One region of the Paenibacillus nanchangensis genome, then DNA from elsewhere that is predicted to be linked to it. Evidence: predicted binding sites of a transcription regulator. Region 1 holds the regulator's gene; the other holds the start of a gene.
What was found. Region 1 encodes CtsR, which represses protease genes until heat stress. Its sites were predicted from a motif close to ATGGTCAATAAAGGTCAAACA; they were not measured.
Positions count from the first base shown of each region.

Region 2: a site for CtsR is predicted at 1,623-1,643, ahead of clpP (ATP-dependent Clp endopeptidase proteolytic subunit ClpP). Genes of this name have one in related genera too.

Region 1 is NZ_JBHOFD010000036.1:60-3,474, forward strand. Features, by position in the region: gene ACE6ED_RS23695 (GNAT family N-acetyltransferase) at 367-1,542, shown strand; gene ACE6ED_RS23700 (CtsR family transcriptional regulator) at 1,957-2,418, shown strand; gene ACE6ED_RS23705 (UvrB/UvrC motif-containing protein) at 2,437-2,958, shown strand; gene ACE6ED_RS23710 (protein arginine kinase) at 2,987-3,415, shown strand, end outside.
Region 2 is NZ_JBHOFD010000006.1:32,964-36,378, forward strand. Features, by position in the region: gene ACE6ED_RS05955 (SGNH/GDSL hydrolase family protein) at 76-720, shown strand; gene clpP (ATP-dependent Clp endopeptidase proteolytic subunit ClpP) at 938-1,534, opposite strand; tRNA gene ACE6ED_RS05965 (tRNA-Arg) at 1,729-1,803, opposite strand; gene ACE6ED_RS05970 (sugar-binding transcriptional regulator) at 2,146-3,198, shown strand; gene gap (type I glyceraldehyde-3-phosphate dehydrogenase) at 3,318-3,415, shown strand, end outside.

The sequences.
Region 1 (3,415 bases):
CAGTTATTCCATAACCCGGCTAAAAATTTTGTTGTGTTCTGTGGATAAAATATTGTGTATTGGGAATTCCATTGCTCTTCTTATATTAAAGGCCGCTGGTCTGAAGAAATGTGGATAAGCAAAATCTGAGCTTGAAGTTGTTCAGCAAATCTACACGGCATCCACAATGAAATGTGGATACCCTCTTAATTATGTGGATAGCGTGAACAAATTGTGGATTTAGCGATAAACTGCTTTGTTATGTGTTTGACTGCTTGTGGATAAGTTTCGGAAAATTGACACGATCTGGCTTCTCTGGCACACTCGAGATAAGAGTCCGGCCGACAGCCGGACTACAAAGCTAAGTAGCAGGGAGAGGACGCTGGGATGGAGATCAGGCAGTTAAGGCAGGAAGAGTTCGAGGCAAGTCTAACGTTGTCGGAATATGCGTTTCAATATAAGGTGTCCGGAGAAGCAAGGGAGTCAGCCAAACAGCGTTTTCGCCCGGAACGAATCTGGGGTGCATTTGAAGGTAATCAGCTGGAGGCCAAATTTACGTTACTCCCCCTAGAAATTTATGTACAGGGCGAGCCGGTACGGATGGGCGGAATTGCCGGGGTGTCCACGTGGCCCGAAAATCGGCGTCAAGGTCTGGTAGCCCGGCTTCTGACCCATGCGCTGGAGCATATGAACCGGGAAGGCGTCACCGTTTCTTGTCTGCATCCCTTTTACGTGCCGTTTTACCGGAAATTCGGCTGGGAGGTGTACTGCGATCAGAAGAAATACCACGTTCCTGTGGATAAACTTCCAGTCAAAGAAACCGTCCCGGGCCGAATTGTACGGGATGTGGAGGACGTAGAACTGCTGGACCGGCTGTACCAGGAATATGCGGCTGCCTATAATGGTACGCTTAGACGGGACAAAGAGTGGTGGACCCAATCCGTTCTTGAAGCGGATGAACATAATGTGGTCTTTTTTGCGGAGTCCGGCGAACCAGAAGGCTATATGCTGTACAAGGTGGAAAAAAGAGAGTTTGCGATTAATGAGCTGGTGTACCGGACTGAACAGGCTAGACGGGCATTGTGGACATTCGTGGCGAATCACGATTCCATGATTGATGCGGTATCCATCACGTTTGTTCCCGCCAATGATATTTTGCCGCATCTTCTTCCGGACCCGAGAGGGGTTAAGCAGGAGACCCATCCCTATTTCATGGCCCGGATTGTGAACATTCAATCTTTTGCGCAGCGGTTGAGATTTGCTGCTTCCGTCTCGGCCGAGCGGTGGACCATTGGGTTGGCGGACCGCCATGCGCCTTGGAACAACGGAACCTGGGAGTGCCGGGTCGACGAAGAAGGCCGCTCCGTTTGGACACGTCTCGAGTCCGGCGGGGAAACGCCTAAGCTCTCATGCGATATTGGGGCGATGACGGCCATGCTGCTTGGATACAGACGTCCCGCTGAACTTTATCGTTTTGGGATTCTCACTGGTGACGCGGCGGCGGCTGAACGTATGGAACGGCGTGTACCGCAGGCGGCTACCGCGTTGTTTGATTTCTTTTAAAATGTTTAGGATGCATAGATATGGATATACGTTGATTAGGCCCTTCCACCTGTTGGAGGGCTCTTTTTTCTGCCCTAGCTGGAGCCTACGCAAAAAATATTTCCGGGCCCCTTGGCTTTCCGGAAGAATGTGTTATAATATAATCAAAGTCAAAGAAAGTCAAAGTCAGCGAAGCTTGCAGGCAGCCCGCATGATTGGCGGGAAGAAGGCCGATACTGACAGCAGTACAACGTAAACTGCCGGGGCGGTTCCATAAGGACTTTTTCACAAGTACTGTGCAAGAAAGTCAGGGTTCTTGAGGATACTGCTGCACCGGGGATTCGGTTTCAGAAGGTTTGGTTAAGGTTCCTTTAAAAGCGCGTCGTCAGGCGACCGGAGCCGAGAATGCAAGCTTCAGACAGTGGAGGATGAGTGATGCGTAATATCTCTGATATTATCGAACAATATCTGAAGAATATTTTGCATGAAAGTCCCGAAGGCACCGTGGAAATTCAGCGTAACGAGCTTGCCGATCAGTTCTCCTGCGTTCCTTCGCAGATCAATTATGTGATCAGCACACGGTTCACTCTGGAGAAGGGGTATCTGGTGGAGAGCAAACGCGGGGGCGGCGGGTATATCCGGATACAGCGGATCGAGCTGCCGCAGCACATGGCTCTGCATACGCATCTGAACCAGACGATTGGCTCCGGAATTGATCAGACGGCGGCCGAGGGATTGATATACCAGCTTGAGGAGGCCCGCTTTCTTACCAAGCGTGAGGCCTGTCTTATGCGGGCGGCGGTATCCCGCGAATGCCTTGCGGTTAAACTGCCTTACAGGGACGAAATCCGCGCCAAGCTGATGAAGGCGATGCTGGTTTCAATACTGGGCAAATAAGTTGGGGGAGGAATCACCATGCTGTGTCAAGAATGTGGATCAAAACCGGCGACACTCCATTTCACCAAAATCGTGAACGGAGAGAAGACAGAGTTCCATATTTGCGAGAGCTGCGCCCGGGAGAAGGGCGAACTGATTCCCGGAACGGCCGGCGGTTTTTCCATCCACAGCCTGTTATCGGGACTTTTAGATTTGGATAAGACAGGCGCGAACAAGGCGGCGGTCAAAACCGCACAGTCCGTGCGCTGCGAAGAATGCGGGATGACCTATTCCCAGTTCAGCAAGCTCGGCCGCTTCGGCTGCAGCTCCTGCTATAAGTATTTTGACAGCGGTCTGGATCCGTTGTTTAAACGGGTGCACGGCAGCACAAACCATGTCGGCAAAATCCCGAAACGCGCCGGCGCGCACATTCAGGTCCAGCGCAAGATTACGGAGCTGAAACGCGAGCTGCAGAGCAGCATTTCCCAGGAAGAATTCGAACGGGCCGCAGAGCTGCGCGACCAGATTCGCCGACTTGAAAAAGAAATGGCACAAGAGTAAAGTCTTTGATATATAGGGGGAATACGCGATGCCTAATCTCCGGTTTACCGAACATGCGCTCAGCGACTGGATGCGCAGCGGCGGCAGCCACTCCGAGATTGTAATCAGCAGCCGTGTGCGGATCGCCCGCAATTTGCAGCACCTCCCTTTTCCTCTGCTGGCTACGGCCGGACAGGCGGAGGAAGTGCTGAACCAGCTGTCGCCCGTCATGGACAGCGGCGAAGCGTCCGGATTCGGCACCTTCCAACTGCTTAAGATGGAAGAACTCGAAGAGATCGACAAGAAAGTGCTGGTGGAGAAGCATTTAATCAGCCCGAGCTTGGTGAACGAGTCGAGAGGCGGTGCGGTGCTGCTGAATGATGACGAATCCGTCAGCATTATGATCAACGAAGAGGACCATTTGCGGATTCAATGCTTATTCCCCGGATTTCAGGTCCGGGAGGCCTGGGAGCGCGCA
Region 2 (3,415 bases), on a different contig from region 1:
CCGCCGTGCCGCATGCGTTTCGATCCTCATACCGTGAAGTAAGTGAAAAAACGGTAGAGAAGGAGGCGCGGAGGAATGACGTACCGGTACTGCGCAATCGGCGACTCCCTGACAACAGGCTTCGGTACGCTGGCCGGCGGCGGATTCGTTCCGCTGTACCGCAGAGCGGCCGAAAGCCGGCTGCACACGGGAGTGGCCGCGGTGAACCTGGGGATCAACGGATTGGACTCGGCGGAGCTTGCAGACAAAGTATCGCGCGATCCCCTGTTTCGGCGTTCGCTGCGGGGAGCGCAGCTGATTACGGTCAGCATCGGCGGGAACGATTTGATCCGTGCGGCCCGCAGAAGAGCTGCTGCGAGAGAAATGGAGCGGACGCTGGAGGCGTGCAAGCGGAACTGCGCTAGTGTTCTGAACGATCTGTACAGGCTGAAGGCACAGACGGGGGAACCCTATATTATCCGTATGGTCGGACTGTATAACCCTTACCCGCAGTGGGAGGAAGCGGCGGTCTGGGTGCGGCGTTACAACCGTTATGCCGCAGGACTGTCGAACGGGATCTTCAGCTTTGCGGACATTTATGACCCATTCGCCCGTTACGGACGGAGGCTGTTGTCCTTGGACGGAGTACACCCAAACCGTGAAGGGTACCGGGTGATCGCAGACCGGCTGGACGCGCTTGGGTACGGAGTTTTGGGATGGGGGACGCCATCCAGGAGATGATACCTGTTTACACAGGTGTCATCTTTTTTTGTTTTGCGAACACCTAATAAAACAGAGGTTTTAAATTTCGTTTTTTAGGAAAGCCACTCTTTGCTCTAGATCGTAATCCCCAAACTTGACATCAAAAAAAAGATACCCCTTCACTGGGCACCACATGTGGATGTGCCCGTGAGGGGTATCTGTCTGTATTTGGATTAATTTGTGCTTGGCGCAGGACTTACACGCCGCTCGGCAGCGTCTTTTCGATCACGCGGTCGATGATGCCATATTCGGCTGCATCGGCAGCGCTCATGAAGTAGTCGCGGTCGGTGTCTTTCTCGATCCGTTCCAGCGGCTGTCCAGTCCGTTCAGCCAGGATGCGGTTCAGCTTGTCGCGCAGCTTCAGGATCCGGCGGGCGCGGATCTCGATGTCCGTCGCTTGTCCCTGAGCGCCGCCCAGCGGCTGGTGAATCATGATTTCACTGTTCGGCAGCGCGTAGCGTTTGCCTTTGGCGCCTGCGTTCAGCAGGAACGCGCCCATCGATGCGGCCAGACCGACACAGATGGTGCTGACATCCGGCTTGATGTACTGCATGGTGTCGAAAATGGCCATGCCTGCAGTAATCGAGCCGCCAGGGCTGTTTATATAGAGATGAATGTCCTTTTCCGGATCCTCGGCGGTCAGGAACAGCATTTGGGCAATGATGGAATTGGCTACCACGTCATTAACCTCCGTTCCGAGGAAAATGATGCGGTCTTTCAGCAGCCGGGAGTAGATGTCGTATGCACGCTCACCACGGTTGCTCTGTTCGACGACCATTGGAATGTAACTCACGTGGAAAACCTCCTTAAATATAGGGTGCTGTCGCTTGGTACTTCAATACTGTTACCGTATTAACCACATGATAAACAATATCAAACAAAAAGTCAAAGAAAGTCAAACTTATCGCAAAAAAAAGAGCCGATCACCGGCACTTTGGTTAAACAATACTATAGAGGCTGTAAAAAACAAGCCTTAGTTACAAAATATGGCGCGCCCGCGAGGAATTGAACCTCGATCTCAGGCTTCGGAGGCCTGCGTCATATCCATTGGACCACGGGCGCAACAAAAGTTATTATAACGCACGTTTGCCGGAAAAGCAAGCATCATTTCAATATTGCCGGTAAGCTGCGGGCGCAGCGAAGGGCTGTGTCATTTTCTATGGTTAATAGGAGAGCGGGACGCCAATGGATCCCACCTATTTAATGCGCCTCCGGGATAGAGGTTAAAGCACTGCAAAGACCCTGAAGTGCATAAGAAGGTAGGCGGATGTCAATTCTACTTTCGGAGACTTGCATCCAAGGAGGAATTTGGTTAGAATATGAGTGGGACTTAAAAAGTTAACCCGGGACGTTTTAAGACCATGGAGAAGGAGTAGAGAAAGACGAAGTTGCAGGAGTGAAAGCATGCGCAATTTATTGGAAATACAAAAGCAGCTTCTGCCTGATCTCATGGAAACCCTAAAGAGACGGTACACGATACTTCACCAGATCATGCTGTCCGACATTATCGGACGCAGGACGCTCGCCGCATCGCTGGATATGACCGAGCGGGTGCTGCGCGCCGAAACCGATCTTTTGAAATCGCAGGGGCTGATCGAGATCGAGAACGTCGGCATGAGAATCAGTGACGCGGGACGCAGACTATTGGATATGCTCGAACCCGTCGCGAAAAGCCTTTTCGGTCTGGACGACCTGGAGGAGAAGATTCGGGTGACTTACGGTCTGCAGAAGGTAATCATTGTACCCGGCGATTGTGAATCGTCCCCGTTCGCCAAACGCGAGCTTGGACGCGCGGGCGCCAGAGCACTGCTCAGCGTACTGCGTTCGGACGATACGGTCGCTGTTACCGGCGGCACTACCTTGGCGGAGATGGCCGACCAGCTGTCGGCGCCGCTGTCCGTGTCCTACAACAACGCCTGGTTTGTACCGGCGCGCGGAGGCCTCGGAGAAAGCGTTGAAATCCAGGCCAACACGATCGCGTCCACCATGGCGAAGCGGGTAGGCGCGAATTACCGGCTGTTGCACGTTCCCGACCTGCTTGGCGAGGACGCGTACCAGTCGCTTGCACAGGACCCCAACATTCAGGAAGTTGTCCAGATTATCCGTTCTTCGCGGATCATCGTCCATGGCATCGGAGACGCCATCGAGATGACGCGCCGCCGGAAGCTGGATGCGGCCACGGTTGCCGAGATTCAAGGCGAAGGGGCGCTGGCCGAATCGTTCGGGTATTATTTTGACGAGCAGGGTCAAGTAGTCCATACGATGCTCACCATGGGGCTGCGGCTGGAGGATATTCTCCGGACGGAAGTCGTAATCGGCATCGCGGGCGGCAAACGCAAGGCCAAAGCGATTCATGCAATGCTGCGGTTCGGGCAGGAGAATATTCTTGTAACGGACGAAGCGGCTGCCGTGGAAATCGGCAAACGAATCGACGAGGAAGCACAAATCGCCTTATAGCCCTTACTCAAGTTATACTGTTTAGTTAAGCGGCACCTGCATCATACTTAATTCGTTGTCTTGACGGGCTTCACGGCCTGTCTTGAATAAATAAAATGAAATTTAGGAGGAACTTTTCAATGACAGTAAAAGTAGGTATTAACGGTTTTGGACGTATCGGACGCCTTGCTTTCCGCCGTATTCAAAACGTCGAAGGTATCGAAGTAGTAGCGATCAA